Regions from separate parts of the Enterobacter cloacae complex sp. HYC042_NIDB genome, predicted to be linked through region 3. Evidence: predicted binding sites of a transcription regulator. Region 3 holds the regulator's gene; each other region holds the start of a gene.
What was found. Region 3 encodes CRP, which controls carbon source genes, mostly activating them, when cyclic AMP is high. Its sites were predicted from a motif close to ATGTGANNNNNNTCACAT; they were not measured.
Positions count from the first base shown of each region.

Region 1: the regulator CRP is predicted to act here: its motif matches at 3,389-3,406, upstream of ydfZ (putative selenium delivery protein YdfZ).
Region 2: the regulator CRP is predicted to act here: its motif matches at 1,484-1,501, upstream of rhaS (HTH-type transcriptional activator RhaS).

Region 1 is NZ_CP109650.1:2,364,197-2,369,228, reverse strand. Features, by position in the region: gene dcp (peptidyl-dipeptidase Dcp) at 1-1,086, opposite strand, end outside; gene ydfG (bifunctional NADP-dependent 3-hydroxy acid dehydrogenase/3-hydroxypropionate dehydrogenase YdfG) at 1,229-1,975, shown strand; gene OKF39_RS11380 (GntR family transcriptional regulator) at 2,067-2,753, shown strand; gene OKF39_RS11375 (universal stress protein) at 2,787-3,218, opposite strand; gene ydfZ (putative selenium delivery protein YdfZ) at 3,506-3,709, shown strand; gene OKF39_RS11365 (mannitol dehydrogenase family protein) at 3,753-5,032, opposite strand, start outside.
Region 2 is NZ_CP109650.1:77,244-82,275, reverse strand. Features, by position in the region: gene rhaB (rhamnulokinase) at 1-1,328, opposite strand, end outside; gene rhaS (HTH-type transcriptional activator RhaS) at 1,630-2,466, shown strand; gene rhaR (HTH-type transcriptional activator RhaR) at 2,540-3,388, shown strand; gene rhaT (L-rhamnose/proton symporter RhaT) at 3,389-4,423, opposite strand; gene sodA (superoxide dismutase [Mn]) at 4,712-5,032, shown strand, end outside.
Region 3 is NZ_CP109650.1:4,502,422-4,507,453, reverse strand. Features, by position in the region: gene argD (bifunctional acetylornithine/succinyldiaminopimelate transaminase) at 1-236, shown strand, start outside; gene OKF39_RS21645 (YccS/YhfK family putative transporter) at 233-2,320, opposite strand; gene crp (cAMP-activated global transcriptional regulator CRP) at 2,378-3,010, opposite strand; gene OKF39_RS21635 (OsmC family protein) at 3,322-3,726, shown strand; gene OKF39_RS21630 (IS4 family transposase) at 3,860-5,032, shown strand, end outside.

The sequences.
Region 1 (5,032 bases), 2.1 Mb from region 3:
GGTATTGAGCGCAAAATAGGGCCGAATCTGCGATTCATCGAGGGCATATTTCGCCTGACGCACGCGCTCGGCATAAAAGGCCCAGTCCCAGGCCTGCACGGTGAAGCCACCCTGCTCGTCGTCGATGACCTTCTGAATATCGGCCTGCTCGCGTTCCGCGCGGGCGCGGGCGGCAGGCACAATGCCGCGCATAAATTCCAGCGCGGCGGCCGGGATTTTCGCCATCTGGTCGGCAATGCTCCAGCTGGCGTAATCCTCAAAGCCGAGCAGACGGGCCTGGCGCGCCCGCAGCGCCGTAAGGCGCAGGATCAGCGTGCGGGTGTCGTTTTCATCCCCTTTCTGGGTGCGCGTCCAGCCGGCGTTGAACAGGTTTTCGCGCGTCTGCCGATTGCGCAGCGCGGCTAGCGCAGGCTGCTGTGTCGTATTCAGGAGCGGGATCAGCCAGCGGTCGTTAAGCCCTTTTTCCGCGGCGGCCTGCGCCGCGGCGGCAATCTCTTCGGCGCTCAGGCCTTCAAGCTGGTGCGCGTAATCCACCACCAGCCCGCCCGCGTTGTTAGCGGCCAGCAGGCGCTGGTTAAACTGGCTGGTCAGGGACGCGGCCTCGGTATTCAGCGCCTTCAGCTCGGCTTTTTCCGCTTCATTCAGGCGCGCGCCGGCCAGAATAAAGCGCTGGTACGTCTCCTCGACCAGCCGACGGGATTCGGCATCCAGCGCGGCGCGGTCCTTCCAGACGCTCTCGACGCGGGCGAAAAGAATGTCGTTCAGCCAGATGTCGTTCGCCAGCGCGGCAAGTTCGGTGGAGAGCTGCTCCTCCAGTTCCTGCAGGTACGCATTAGTGTGCGCGGAGGTCATGGCGAAGAAAACGCTGCTGACGCGCGCGAGCATAACGCCGCTTTTCTCCAGCGCCAGCACGGTGTTAGTGAAGTCTGGCGCAGCGGTGTGAGAGACTATCGCCTCTATGTCCGCCCGCTTCTGGCGAAGCGCTTCTTCGAAGGCCGGACGATAATGCTCGTCTTTGATGGTATCAAAATGGGGAGCCTGGTAAGGCAGCAGGCTGATGTCAAAAAAGGGGTTGGTGGCCGTCATCTTTCACTCCTCCGAACGAATATCTTCCCAGAGTAGGCCAGGCCGCCATCGCCTGCAACGCCGTCATACAAATGTTGCCTTAACGCACCCTCTGCGGGCGTGCTATGTTAGTACCACACAAAAAGCGTTGAGGAACAGTGAGATGATTATTTTAGTTACCGGGGCAACGGCAGGTTTTGGTGAAAGCATCACGCGTCGCTTCGTCGCCAACGGGCATAAGGTGATTGCAACGGGTCGTCGTCAGGAGCGCCTTCAGGAGCTGAAGGACGATTTAGGTGACAGCATCCTGACCGCGCAGCTGGACGTGCGTAACCGTGCGGCCATTGAAGAGATGATTGCCAGCCTGCCGGCAGAGTGGCGCGCCATCGACGTGCTGGTCAACAACGCCGGTCTGGCGCTGGGCATGGAGCCTGCCCACAAAGCCAGCGTTGAAGACTGGGAAAACATGATCGACACCAACAACAAAGGGCTGGTGTACATGACCCGCGCGGTGCTGCCGGGCATGGTCGAGCGCAACCGCGGCCACATTATCAACATCGGTTCTACCGCCGGGAGCTGGCCTTACGCGGGCGGTAATGTCTACGGCGCGACCAAAGCGTTTGTGCGCCAGTTCAGCCTGAACCTGCGCACCGACCTGCACGGCACCGCCATTCGCGTCACCGATATTGAGCCGGGGCTGGTAGGCGGCACCGAATTCTCCAACGTGCGCTTCAAGGGCGATGACGCAAAAGCGGATAAAACCTACGAAAACGCCAACGCCCTGACGCCGGAAGATGTCACCGAAACGGTCTGGTGGGTCGCGACGCTGCCAAAACACGTCAACATCAATACCGTGGAAATGATGCCGGTCAGCCAGAGTTTTGCCGGACTTAGCGTCCATCGTGGCTAAATAAGCCCTTCCCGGCCCGCGGGCCGGGTCTGTTTCGGGTTATAAAAGAATGGTAGTATGTTCGGGCTAACTCTCTGAGAAATGACAACTCATGGCCGCTGAATCGCAACTCAACCCCACCCAGCCCGTAAACCAGCAAATCTATCGCATTTTGCGACGTGATATTGTCCATTGCCTGATCCCACCGGGAACGCCGCTTTCTGAAAAAGAGGTCTCCGTGCGATTTGACGTGTCCCGTCAGCCGGTGCGTGAAGCGTTTATTAAGCTTGCGGAGAACGGCCTGATTCAGATCCGCCCGCAGCGCGGCAGCTACGTGAACAAAATTTCACTCTCACAGGTGCGCAACGGCTGTTTCGTACGCCAGGCGATTGAATGCGCTGTGGTGCGCCGTGCCGCGACGCTCATTAATGACAACCAGTGTTACCTTCTGGAGCAAAACCTGCATCAGCAGCGCATTGCGATTGACCGTAAACAGCTCAACGATTTCTTCCAGCTTGATGATGAGTTTCACCAGAAGCTGGCGCAAATTGCAGACTGCCAGCTGGCCTGGGATACCATCGAGAATATCAAGGCCACCATTGACCGGGTGCGCTACATGAGCCTCGATCACGTCTCCCCGCCGGAAATGCTGCTCCGCCAGCATCACGATATTTTCAGCGCGCTGGAAAAACGCGACCCGGACGGCGTGGAAAAAGCGATGACCCTGCATCTGCAGGAGATAGGCGAATCCGTGCAGCTTATTCGTCAGGAAAATAGCGAGTGGTTTAGCGAAGAGTGATATTTGCCGCCCTTTTCGCGGGCGGCACCGTAATTAGCGAACGACTAACACCGGAATTGTGGCGTAGCGCAGAATAGATTCCGCATTTGACCCCAACAGATGGGTGGTGATGCCCGGATTTTTTGACCCGATGACAATCACGTCATATTCCCCTTCTTTGCTCAGCTTGATAATTTCATCGCGGACGCTGCCAAAACGAACCAGAGTGTGAATATTCTCCGGGGAGATATCGAACAGTCGTTTTAACTCGTTCATTTTCTTCCCGGATTCTGCGCTCATATACTCTTCAAACTTTTTAATATCGGCGTTGAATCCGCGCAGCAGAGACCGACTGCTGGCAGGCAGAATATTGACCAGGGTAATCGACGCGCCCTCGGCCTTTGCGAGGTTAGCCGCGTGGCGAACCGCTTTGTCGCTTAAATCCATTTCAAACACGTCAACAGGCATCAAAATCTTCTTATACATAAGCCTGACTCCTTATTCCGATGAAGGGTTATTTCCTGCAACCAGAATGGCATCGGGAATATAAACCAATCCTCAACGCTTACCCGTAGAAACTATCAATAAGTGAAAATAACGGTCTGCTTTGTAAATTGCCGTCGTGAAGCGTCAACGCCCCATGTATAAAGAAAAAAGTGTGAGTTTGATCAAAAACAAAAACATGACTGGCAGACAGGCGTATTTATAGTGCCCCGTGAGCGGCAAAACCTGAAATAGCGCCGTAACGGAAAGTTTAGAGAGGAGAAAATACCATGATGACATACGACCGTAACCGCAATGCAATCACCACCGGCAGCCGCGTCATGATTAGCGGCACCGGCAAAACCGGCGTGATTAAGGCGATTCACAGCGACGGGCTGGATGCCGCGCAGGTGCGCCGTGGCAAAACGGTGGAAGTGGAAGGATGCGAAGGTAAGTTCGAACCAATTGAACTGATTCGTCTGGGTATGCACTAAATTGTGCGCCGACATGCCGCCGCGAACGGCGGCATGTGTTGAATTACAAATGCGCCACGTACTCCGCCACCGTGGTCTTAGCCCCCTTCTGCAGCAGCGTCTGATACGCGCTCATCACGGCATCTGTAAAGGCTTTTTCTCGCGGCAACTCTTTCCCAAAAATGGCCTCAATGCCGAGCAGCGCGTTAACCCGGCTTTCCCCTTCGGCACTTCCCTTCACCGCCGCCTGAATCACCGCCAGCTGCGGATCGCTCACGTCGATGGCGTTCCCCTGCTCGTCCACACCGCCGACATAGCGCATCCACCCAGCCACGCCCAGCGCCAGCAGTGGGAAAGGCGTCTGGTGCACCAGGTGCCAGCGCGCAGGATCCAGCATCCGCTGCGGAAGCTTCTGGCTGCCGTCCATCGCAATTTGCCAGGTACGGTGGCGCAGGGCCGGGTTACTGTAACGGGCGATCAGCAGGTCAGCGTAGCGTTCTAAATCGACGCCCTTCACTTTCAGGGTCGGCGCCTGCTCGTTAAGCATCAGCGCGTGCGCGGCGACGCGATAGTGTTCGTCTTCCATACACTCATTGATGTGCTGATAACCGGCCAGATAGCCCAGGTAGGCCAGGAAAGAGTGGCTGCCGTTGAGCATGCGTAGCTTCATCTCTTCAAACGGGATCACGTCTGAAACCAGTTCGGCTCCGGCTTTTTCCCATTCCGGACGCCCGGCCACAAAGTTATCCTCGATAACCCACTGGCGGAACGGCTCGCAGGCCACCGCCGCCGGATCGCGTACGCCGGTCAGCTGCGCGATTTTATCCAGCGTATCGGGTGTGACCGCCGGCACGATGCGGTCCACCATGGTTGACGGGAAGGTGACGTTAGCCTCGATCCAGTCCGCCAGCTCGCCGTCTACCGCCCGGGCGTACGCGCAGGTGACATTGCGCATCACGTGACCGTTCTCCGGCATGTTGTCGCAGGACATCACGCTAAACGCGGGCAGCCCCGCCGCTTTACGGCGCGACAGCGCTTCCACCACCACGCCCGGCGCGGATTTCGGCTGATGCGGGTTTTGCAGGTCGGCAACGATGAAAGGATGATCGAGCATCAGTTGCCCGGTTGCCGGAGAGTGGCAGTAGCCTTTTTCGGTGATGGTCAGCGAGACAATCGCCACCTGCGGTTCACACATTGCCGCCAACACGCTTTCCAGCCCGTCGACCTGCGCGTGCAGGGCCTTTTTGACTACGCCAACCACGCGGGACGTCCAGGCATCGGCAGACATTTCCGCTACGGTGTAGAGGTTATCCTGCGCCTTCAGGTCGGCAATCTGCTGCTCGC
Region 2 (5,032 bases), 300 kb from region 3:
TCGTCCAGCGTCATCAACTGAATGCCAATGTTGCCGAGCGTGGAAGCCTCTACGGGACCTGCCACCACGGTAATGCCACAGGCATCGGCGCAGAGCTGGTTCAGCAACTGGTTCTGGCAGCCGCCGCCCACGATGTGCAGCTGGCTGAACGGTTTACCGCGAAGGTCAGCCAGTTCGCTCAGGATGTCGGCATAGAGCAGGGCGAGGCTGTCAAAAATACAGCGCGCCAGCTCGGCGGGGCGGGAAGGTACCGGCTGCCCCGCGTCAAAACAGGCGGCCTGGATCTCAGTGCTCATGTGCACCGGGTTAATAAAGCGGTCGTCGTTCGGGTTAATCAGAAAGGTGCAGGCCTTCAGCTTTTCGGTTTCCGCGATAAGCGCGGGCAGGTCGGTGACGTTCTGCTCTTTCAGCACCCGCTGGAGCAGCCACAGGCCCATGATGTTCTTCAGCACGCGGTAGCGTCCTTCGGCACCGCCTTCGTTGGTGATATTGGCGGCCAGCGCGGCGTCGCTGGTGTAAGGCGTTTTACTCTCAAAACCCATCAGCGACCAGGTGCCGGAGGAGAGATAGGCCGCGTCTTTGCTGGCGAGCGGCGAGGCAATGACCGCGCTTGCGGTGTCGTGACTGGCGACGGCGACAACGGGAATTTCATTCCCCTGCGGGCAAATCCACTGGCCGATGACATTGCCCGGATGGGTTGGCGCGCCGAACCAGGACGGCGAGGCGCCCGTCCATGCCAGCAGGTGTTCATCCCAGTTATCGGTGTTGATATTGACCAGCTGCGTGGTGGTGGCGTTGGTGTATTCCCAGTTCATGTTGCCGGTCAGACGATAGCTTAAGTAGTCCGGGATCAGCAGCGCATGCGCCACCTTTTCAACCAGCTCTGGCTGTTGCTCAACCATCGCCCGCAGCTGATACAGCGTGTTAAACGGCAGAAACTGAATGCCGCTGCGACCATAGATGTTCTCTTTGCCAAGCTGCGCGATGGCGTGCGCCATCAGCCCATCGGTGCGGCTGTCGCGGTAGGAGACGGGCAGGCCAACGCGTTCGCCGTGACTGTCCAGCAGCACGTAATCCACGCCCCAGGTATCAATGCCGATACTGTCGATGCGGATACCGTTTTCGCAGACGTTGTGAAGTCCGGTGCGGATCTCCGCTTCCAGCGCATCGATATCCCAGGTCACAAAACCGTCCTGTTTTTGCAGAAAATTGGCGAAACGGTGCATTTCGCGAAGCGTAAGGGTGTGCTGGTCACAGTCCCAGGTGGCGAGCATTACACGGCCGCTGGATGCGCCTAAATCGACAGCCACACAATGGCGAAAAGTCATGGTCGGGTCCTTTCTTAAGTCATTAGCGATGAGTGTAAGAAAGGGAAGAAATAGCCACCTTCTCGCCACTGACAGCCCAAATCTCGCGCTGGCAAGAAAGCAAAGGTGAACGTGAGGGAGTTCACAGTTTCCAGTAATGGCGGGGTTTGCAGGCAGTGTGACGCTGACCGCATTTCCCGATCTTTCCGCCTGTTTCTTGAAAAACCGGCAGCTTTTGCGCGGTTTACTGTCAAAAATTTAAGGTGAGCGTGGAGGGCCTTAATTACTATTTTGAGAACTTTTCTCATTGGTGGGGGCCGTTATGACCGTACTGCACAGCGTCGATTTTTTTCCTTCGGGGGCTTCTCCCGTCGCGATTGAGCCACGGCTTCCTCAGGCTGCGTTCCCGGAGCATCATCATGATTTTCATGAGATTGTGATTGTTGAGCACGGAACGGGCATCCACGTGTTCAACGGTCAGCCGTATACCATCAGCGGCGGTACGGTGTGCTTCGTGCGCGACCACGACAGACACCTTTATGAACATACCGACAACCTGTGTCTGACCAACGTGCTCTATCGTTCCCCGGACGCGTTCCAGTTTCTCTCCGGGTTGAATCAGCTGTTGCCGCAGGAGAAGGACGGCCACTACCCGTCGCACTGGCGGGTGAATCAATCCACGTTACAGCAGGTGCGTCAGCTGGTGAGCCAGATGGAGCAGAGCGAGGACGGGCAGGAGACGCACGCGATTGCCACCCGCGAGCTGCTGTTTATGCAGCTGCTGGTGCTGCTGCGCCGCAGCAGCTTGGTGGAAGGGATGGAAAATAATGACGCACGGCTGAACCAGCTTATGGCCTGGCTGGAAGATAATTTCGCTGAAGATGTCTGCTGGGAAACGCTGGCGGACGACTTTTCGCTCTCGTTGCGCACGCTGCATCGTCAGCTCAAGCAGCATACCGGGCTCACGCCGCAGCGTTACCTTAACCGTCTGCGCCTGATCAAAGCGCGTCACCTTTTACGGCATACCGACGAAAGCGTTACAGAAATTGCTTATCGCTGCGGTTTCGGCGACAGTAACCACTTTTCGACGCTATTTCGCCGGGAATTTAGCTGGTCGCCGCGCGATATTCGTCAGGGGAAAGACGCGTTGCTTCAGTAACGCGAGGGCAGTCACCGTTTTCAGGCCGCAAAAAAGCTAATAATGCCCGGTTATTCGCCGTAGAGGTTGTGGTGTGGCCGCTCAGTTAATTCTTCGCAAAGATGATTTTTTTGCCTCCGCGAGTCAGGCCGTCGCGGTGGCCGACCGTTACCCGCAAAATGTCTTTGCCGAGCACACCCATGAGTTCTGCGAGCTGGTGCTGGTGTGGCGCGGCAACGGCCTTCACGTCCTCAACGACCGGCCCTACCGCATCACGCGCGGGGATCTGTTTTACATTCGCGCCGAAGACAAACACGCCTACGCCTCGGTTAACGATCTGGTGTTGCAGAACGTCATCTACTGCCCTGACAGGCTTAAACTGAATGTCGACTGGGCGAGCAACATTCCGGGCATTCTGAATGCCGGAGGCGAACCGCACTGGCGCTTAAGCAGCAGCGGCATGGCTCAGGTGCGCCAGACGATTTCCCAGCTGGAGCAGGAGAGCCAGAAGAGCGACCCGGTGGCAAACCAGATGTCGGAGCTGCTTTTCGCCCAGCTGGTGATGACCCTGAAGCGTCATCGTTACGCCACGGATAATCCCTCCGCCACCACGCAGGAAGCGCTGCTGGATAAGCTGATCGCCCGGCTTGCGGGCAGTCTGAACAAGAGTTTCGTACTGGAAAAATTCTGCGAGCAGGAGCAGTGCAGCGAGCGCGCGCTGCGCCAGCAGTTCCGCACCCAGACGGGAATGACGATAAATCATTACCTGCGCCAGCTGCGCATCTGCCACGCCCAGTATCTGTTACAGCATACGGAGCTGATGGTCAGTGAAGTGGCGATGCGCTGCGGCTTTGAGGACAGTAACTACTTTTCGGTGGTGTTTAACCGTGAGGTGGGGATGACGCCGGTTCAGTGGCGTCATCGCAGTCGAAAAGCAGCGTAATCAGTTCGCCATGCCGAGGCCGACGATATTGGCCGCAATGATAATCACCACGCAGCCCAGGCTCAGTACGCCAACCGGACGACGTCCGGCGTTGTTCCACTCCTTCAGCACCAGCCCAACCAGACCGCCGCACAGCACGTAGAAGCTCATGTGCAGCATCCAGCTTATGTAGTCGTACTGCGGCGGAATGCTGGCGTGGCCCCAGGCGTAGAAGAAGAATTGCAGATACCACATCAGGCCGCCGAGCGCGGAGAGCAGAACGTTGGTGAGGATCAGCGGTTTTGCCAGCGAGAAGTCGGCTTTTACCGACAGGTTCTTCACTTTTGCCAGACGGATAAAGCAGAAACCGAGGTTTACCAGCGCGCCGCCGCCCATGATCACCACGTAGCTTGGCAGGGCAACATACAGCGGGTCAACGCCCAGCGCCGCAGCGGCGTCGTGCATCGGTTTGGCGGCGTTCATGGCGAACGACATGCCCGCCGAGAAGACCCCGCACATCACCGCCAGCAGCAGCCCTTTCTTCAGGTTGAACTCTTCGGCCCTGATGCCCATCTTGCGTTCTTTTAGCTGGCCTGCGCGGGTAACGATTCCCACGCCGATCACCGCCACCAGCACGCCCAGCAGCGTCATCCGGCCGCCCTGGGTGTTGATCAGCACGTCGAAATGGCCGTTAAGGATTGGCGTCATCAGCGTGCCCACTATCAGCGTAATGCCAATCGCGATGCCGATACCCATCGACATCCCGAGGTAGCGCATGGTCAGGCCGTAGTTGATGTTGCCGATGCCCCACATCGCGCCGAACAGGAATACCGGTAGCAGGGTGGAGGCGTTGAAGGAGGAGAAGTAGCCCCAGAAATCGGGCAGCAGCATGGCGCTGATTGTCCACGGCAAAATTAGCCAGGACACGGTACCGCCAACGGACCACATGGTTTCCCACGACCAGCCTTTCACCTTTTTGAACGGGGCATAGAAACAGGCTGCACTGGCTGCGCCTATTAAATGCCAGAAGATACCCATCGTAATCGCATGATTCATTTTTACGTCCTCATCGTTTTTATAGCCGGAGGCTTCCCCCCGACTTGATGAGTGTAAAAATTAGGCTGTTCAGGAACCTTCAGAAGGTTGCCGCACTTTTGTTTTGAATGGCAATCAGCACGTTAAGCGCGTGAGCAGACTCACAATTCTTTTATTTCTCAAAAACCGAATAACCTTATAAAAACTACGGCATTGATAATCATTTTCAATATCATTTAATTAACTATAATGAACCAACTGCTTACGCGGCATTAACAGCTGTGCCGCCCGACAATAATGGAGAGGATTATGAGTTATACACTGCCATCCCTGCCGTATGCCTACGACGCACTGGAACCGCATTTCGACAAGCAGACGATGGAAATCCATCACACTAAACACCACCAGACCTACGTGAACAACGCGAATGCTGCGCTGGAAAGCCTGCCAGAGTTCGCTAATCTGCCTGTTGAAGAGCTGATCACCAAGCTGGACCAGCTGCCAGCAGACAAGAAAACCGTACTGCGTAACAACGCGGGCGGTCACGCTAACCACAGCCTGTTCTGGAAAGGCCTGAAAACCGGCACCACCCTGCAGGGCGACCTGAAAGCGGCTATCGAGCGCGACTTC
Region 3 (5,032 bases):
ACGACGTCTTCAGCGAGATCCGCGGCATGGGGCTGCTGATTGGTGCGGAACTTAAGCCGCAGTACAAAGGCCGCGCGCGCGATTTCCTGCATGCCGCCGCTCGCGAAGGGGTGATGGTGCTCAACGCCGGGCCGGACGTGATGCGTTTTGCGCCGTCGCTGGTAGTGGAAGAGAAAGATATTGACGACGGGTTAACCCGCTTTGCCGCGGCGGTCGAGAAGATCGTAAAAGGCTAATACTCGGTTCGCTTTAACCGCCGCGTTAACCAAATGCCGTGATGCGGGCGCTGACGCCATGCCACCGACGAAATGGTGTGCATGGTGTTCAGATGTCCCAGTACGCGCTGCAAATGCTGCTCCAGGGTGCTCATCGGCCCGTGGGTCAGCGTCTCCGGTGCCTCCAGAATGTTCGAATCCCCCGACTCGCCCGGCGCGTCATACTCCAGACGCTGCTGACACCGCTGCAGGGCAATTTCACAGGACTGCAAATAGCGCTGCGCCAGATCCGGCGTCAGCATCGTGTGTTCGCGCGCCAGCGTGGTCATGGCGTTAATGTGCTCGACGATAAACTGGCTGTGCGTGACCCACAGCTTCATATCGGCAAGATAGTGTGAGTTAAAGCCCGGCTCCTGCATCGCCTGGTTGAGCGAGTTAAACAGGGCGTTGTGCGCCTGGTTGACCTTCATCCGCTGATACGCCAGCGGGGAGGGCTGCGGATCGTCGCTCAGGATCAGACGAATGGCCTGCTGATCAGCCTCCAGCGCGTCGTGGGCGTTCTGCCTCAGCAGCCCGCTCTGCCACTGCGGCCACAGCCAGACCATGCCGCCAAAGGCAATCAGGCAGCCGATCAGGGTATCAATCAGCCTGGCGACAATAAACTGTTCGCCGTTAAGCGTCAGCAGCTGAAGGGTATATACCGCCGTCACCGTAAAGCCCACCATCGCCCAGCCGTAGTTTTTGCGAATGATTAGATAGCTTACCAGGGTGATCGCCAGCATGCCCGCCAGGGTATAGCCCTCGGGCACGTGAAAATGCAGCGTCACGCCCGCAATAATCAGCCCCGCCATCGTGCCGCCTGCCCGGTGCAGAATGCGCACCCGCGTGGCGCCATAGCCGTTCTGGGTAACAAACAGCACGGTCATTAAGATCCAGTACGGTTTCGGCAGGTGGAGCGCCATGCCCATCAGGCTGGCGATACTGAGCATGACGCTAATCCTTGCAGCGTTGCGCAGAGCGGAAGATTTCAGAGACAGGTAGCTTCTCAGCGCCGGCAGCAGCGGCAGACGTTTCTGTTTATCCGCCATCAGGTCACGGGAATAAAGCGGGCGCTGGGTGCGCAGCACGCGGGCGATGCGGCTGAAGTGCCAGGCGGCAAACTGGCCGACCGGGTTATCCGGGTGCTGACGGGCGATTTTCTCCAGCGCGCCGAGCTGTTTGTCCATGTTAAAGCGCGTGGGGTAGCGGTGGTAGAGAATATCATCGGCCAGCACCCGCAGGCGCGCGGAGACGGTTTGTGCGTTCCAGCGGATCACCGCTTCGGCATGGCTGCGCTCAACCAGCTTTTGCACCTCCTGCGGGTGGTGAAGGCTAACGGAGATATGCTCCTGAAGATCCAGCCCCACCTGGAAGGTGCGCAACAGCCGTTTATATTCGTGGTTCTTGTTGGCGGCGAGCATATGCAGCTGCTGATAGCACTGGCTTATCAGGTCTACCACCTTTTGCTGGCGCGTCAGCAATGGCGGTAAGGATTTTTCCGGATCCGTATGCTGGGTGAGCAGGGTGTATTTGGCTTCACAGTAATCCGCAAGCTGCACGTAGAGCAGGCTCAGAGATTCGCGCAGCGGCTGCTCCCGCCACAGCCAGAACCAGAACCAGTTAAACAGCCCGTACCACAGCGTGCCGAGGGCGTAGATCAGCAGCGGCTCCCACACGGGCATATTACCGGCGAGGCTCAGGGTGAAGATGGCCGCAATGAGTGACGCGGGAAGCAGCCGGGCATGGAGCGAGCTGATTTCGGCGGTGACGCCGAGGGTCATCGCCAGCACGGTCAGGATCAGCGGCAGGGGAATATCGCGAGCCAGCAGAAGCTGCACCGCGAGGCTACAGCCAGCAAACAGCGAGCCGCCAATTATCAGACGTTTGAAAAAGCGTTTATGGGGCGTGTCCAGACCGGCAATGTTGCAGCAGGCGGGGACGAGAGAAAACAGCAGGCCCTGCTGAAGATGTCCCAGGATCAGGCCCACGGCCACGGGAAGACACAGCACCAGCGTTTGTCGTAGTGCGTAGTTAACTTCCGGGTGATAGATCAGCCTGCGCCACATGGGGAATAGAGACAAAAACGGCGTGACACCTCGCGATGGCACGCCGTTTAGGCAGGATTAACGGGTTCCGTAAACCACGATGGTTTTACCGTGGGCGGAGATCAGGTTTTGATCTTCCAGCATTTTCAGAATACGGCCCACCGTTTCGCGGGAGCAACCGACGATCTGACCGATTTCCTGACGGGTAATTTTAATTTGCATGCCGTCCGGGTGGGTCATCGCGTCTGGCTGTTTCGCCAGGTTCAGCAGAGTCTGCGCGATACGGCCAGTCACGTCCAGGAAGGCGAGGTTACCCACTTTCTCTGACGTCACCTGCAGACGGCGCGCCATCTGGGAAGAAAGACGCATCAGGATGTCAGGGTTAACCTGAATCAGCTGACGGAATTTCTTATAAGAAATTTCAGCCACTTCACATGCTGTCTTTGCACGAACCCAGGCGCTACGTTCCTGGCCTTCTTCAAACAGGCCCAGTTCACCGATAAAATCGCCCTGGTTCAGATAGGAAAGGATCATCTCTTTGCCTTCCTCATCTTTGATCAGCACTGCCACCGAGCCTTTGACGATGTAATACAAGGTTTCCGCTTTTTCACCCTGGTGAATCAGCGTGCTCTTCGATGGGTACTTATGAATGTGGCAATGAGACAAGAACCATTCGAGAGTCGGGTCTGTTTGCGGTTTGCCAAGCACCATGCGCTGTTATCCTCTGTTATAAGCTGTCACCAGAGTCATCAGATGCATCCGGACTCTGGGGTTGCAATCGAATTCTTACCCATACCCTGGGAAGTCGGCTGTCGTAACGTTTCGCAGCCAGTAAAGTTTGATGTCCTCTGCATACATGTGTAACGTCAATGTATTACTGTAGCATCCTGAGTGTTTTAGCATAGCTTTTGCCGCGTGTCTCCTGGTGTCTCGCTTCAGCATGATGCAGGTCGCCTTCCATTGCGAGAAATGTAACGCACGCGTAATCTGTCACCAAAAATGCAACGTTGGAGTTAATGAATATGCAAGCGCGCGTGAAGTGGGTTGAAGGTTTAACGTTCCTGGGCGAGTCCGCATCAGGACACCAGATTTTGATGGATGGTAACTCCGGCGATAAAGCCCCAAGCCCAATGGAAATGGTGCTGATGGCGGCAGGCGGATGCAGCGCGATTGACGTGGTGTCGATTCTGCAAAAAGGCCGTCATGACGTGACGGATTGCGAGGTTAAACTCACCTCAGAACGTCGCGAAGAGGCGCCACGCCTGTTCACCCACATTAATCTGCACTTTGTTGTCACCGGGAAAGAACTGAAAGACGCGGCGGTCTCACGCGCGGTGGATCTCTCTGCGGAGAAATACTGCTCTGTGGCGTTAATGCTGGAGAAAGCGGTAAAAATCACCCATTCGTATGAAGTGATCGAGGCTTAATTATTGGGGCATCGTGCGTGTTGATGCCCTCACCCTAACCCTCTCCCACGGGGCTGAGGGTTCCCCAGAAAAATGAAAAGCACGATGAAGTGTGATCTACTGGTTGCGCTAACAAATCAGAAGAGACCTCATCGTGCCTTTACAGACAGTCTGCCAGAAATTTTTCTCCGCGTCTTTATCTGACATTCACAGCTTCCGGGTTAATGTCCTTGTTTCCATGGCCGTCGCGCTCACCCACGGCGCATCCCTGACCCTGACCAGCCTGGGGCGAACCCTTCCCGGCAGGGCGCACGTCAAAAATAAAATTAAACGTGTTGACCGTGCCCTGGGTAATGCCGCCCTTCACCGTGATATTCCCCGCATTCAGCACCTGCTCACACATACCATCACCTCCCTGATGCCCTTCTGCGTTATCGCTGTCGACTGGACCGGCTGGCATGACAGGAACTGGCATCTTCTGCGGGCAAGCCTGGTCTGTAATGGTCGTTCACTTCCGCTTATGAGTGAGGTTGTCCCCGCAGAGCTGGCGCAGAACAGTGATGTCCAGTGCCGCTTCCTTGACCGCCTGCATGCTGCCATCCCGAAAGATAAAGCCATTACCATCCTTACGGATGCCGGCTTTCGGACAGACTGGTTCCGGCATGTAAGTCAGCTGGGCTGGAGCTTCACTGGCAGAGTCAGGGGCTGTATCAGCTTCCGGCTGGACGGAGATAAAAAGTGGATGAAAATCAGCGAGCTTGAGGCTACCGGGCAACCGGTCTGCGTGGGTTACGGTGTCCTGTCCCGTAAACACCGTATCCCCTGTTACGGCCGGTTTTATCTGCACAAACGCCCGGAGGCAGGGCGTCGCGGAAAGGGAGGCATGCCAAAAACACAGCGGGAACACCGCAGCAGTGCGCGGGAGCCCTGGCTGCTGTTCAGTAATGCAGAAGGGCTGGAACCGCACCAGATAATGGCCCTGTACAGCCGACGAATGCAGATAGAACAAAACTTCCGGGACGACAAAAGCCCACGCTTCGGGTTCGGTCTGAGGCTGAGCCGGAGCCAGGGAAAAGGGCGACTGGAAGTGCTGAATATGGTCGCGGCGATGGCAAGTCTGGTGATGTGGCTGGCAGGTTACAGGGCAGAAAGGCAGTGTTTACACTGGCATTATCAGGCAAGCAGTATCAGGCACAGGCGGGTGCTGTCTTACCTGAGTCTGGCAGAAGAAGTGCTCCGGCATGAACCTGGAAAAGTGAGGCGGCTGAATATAGGTAACGAGATGAAAAAGCTGGGAAAAGAGTACAGTAATATGGTCATGGAGGCA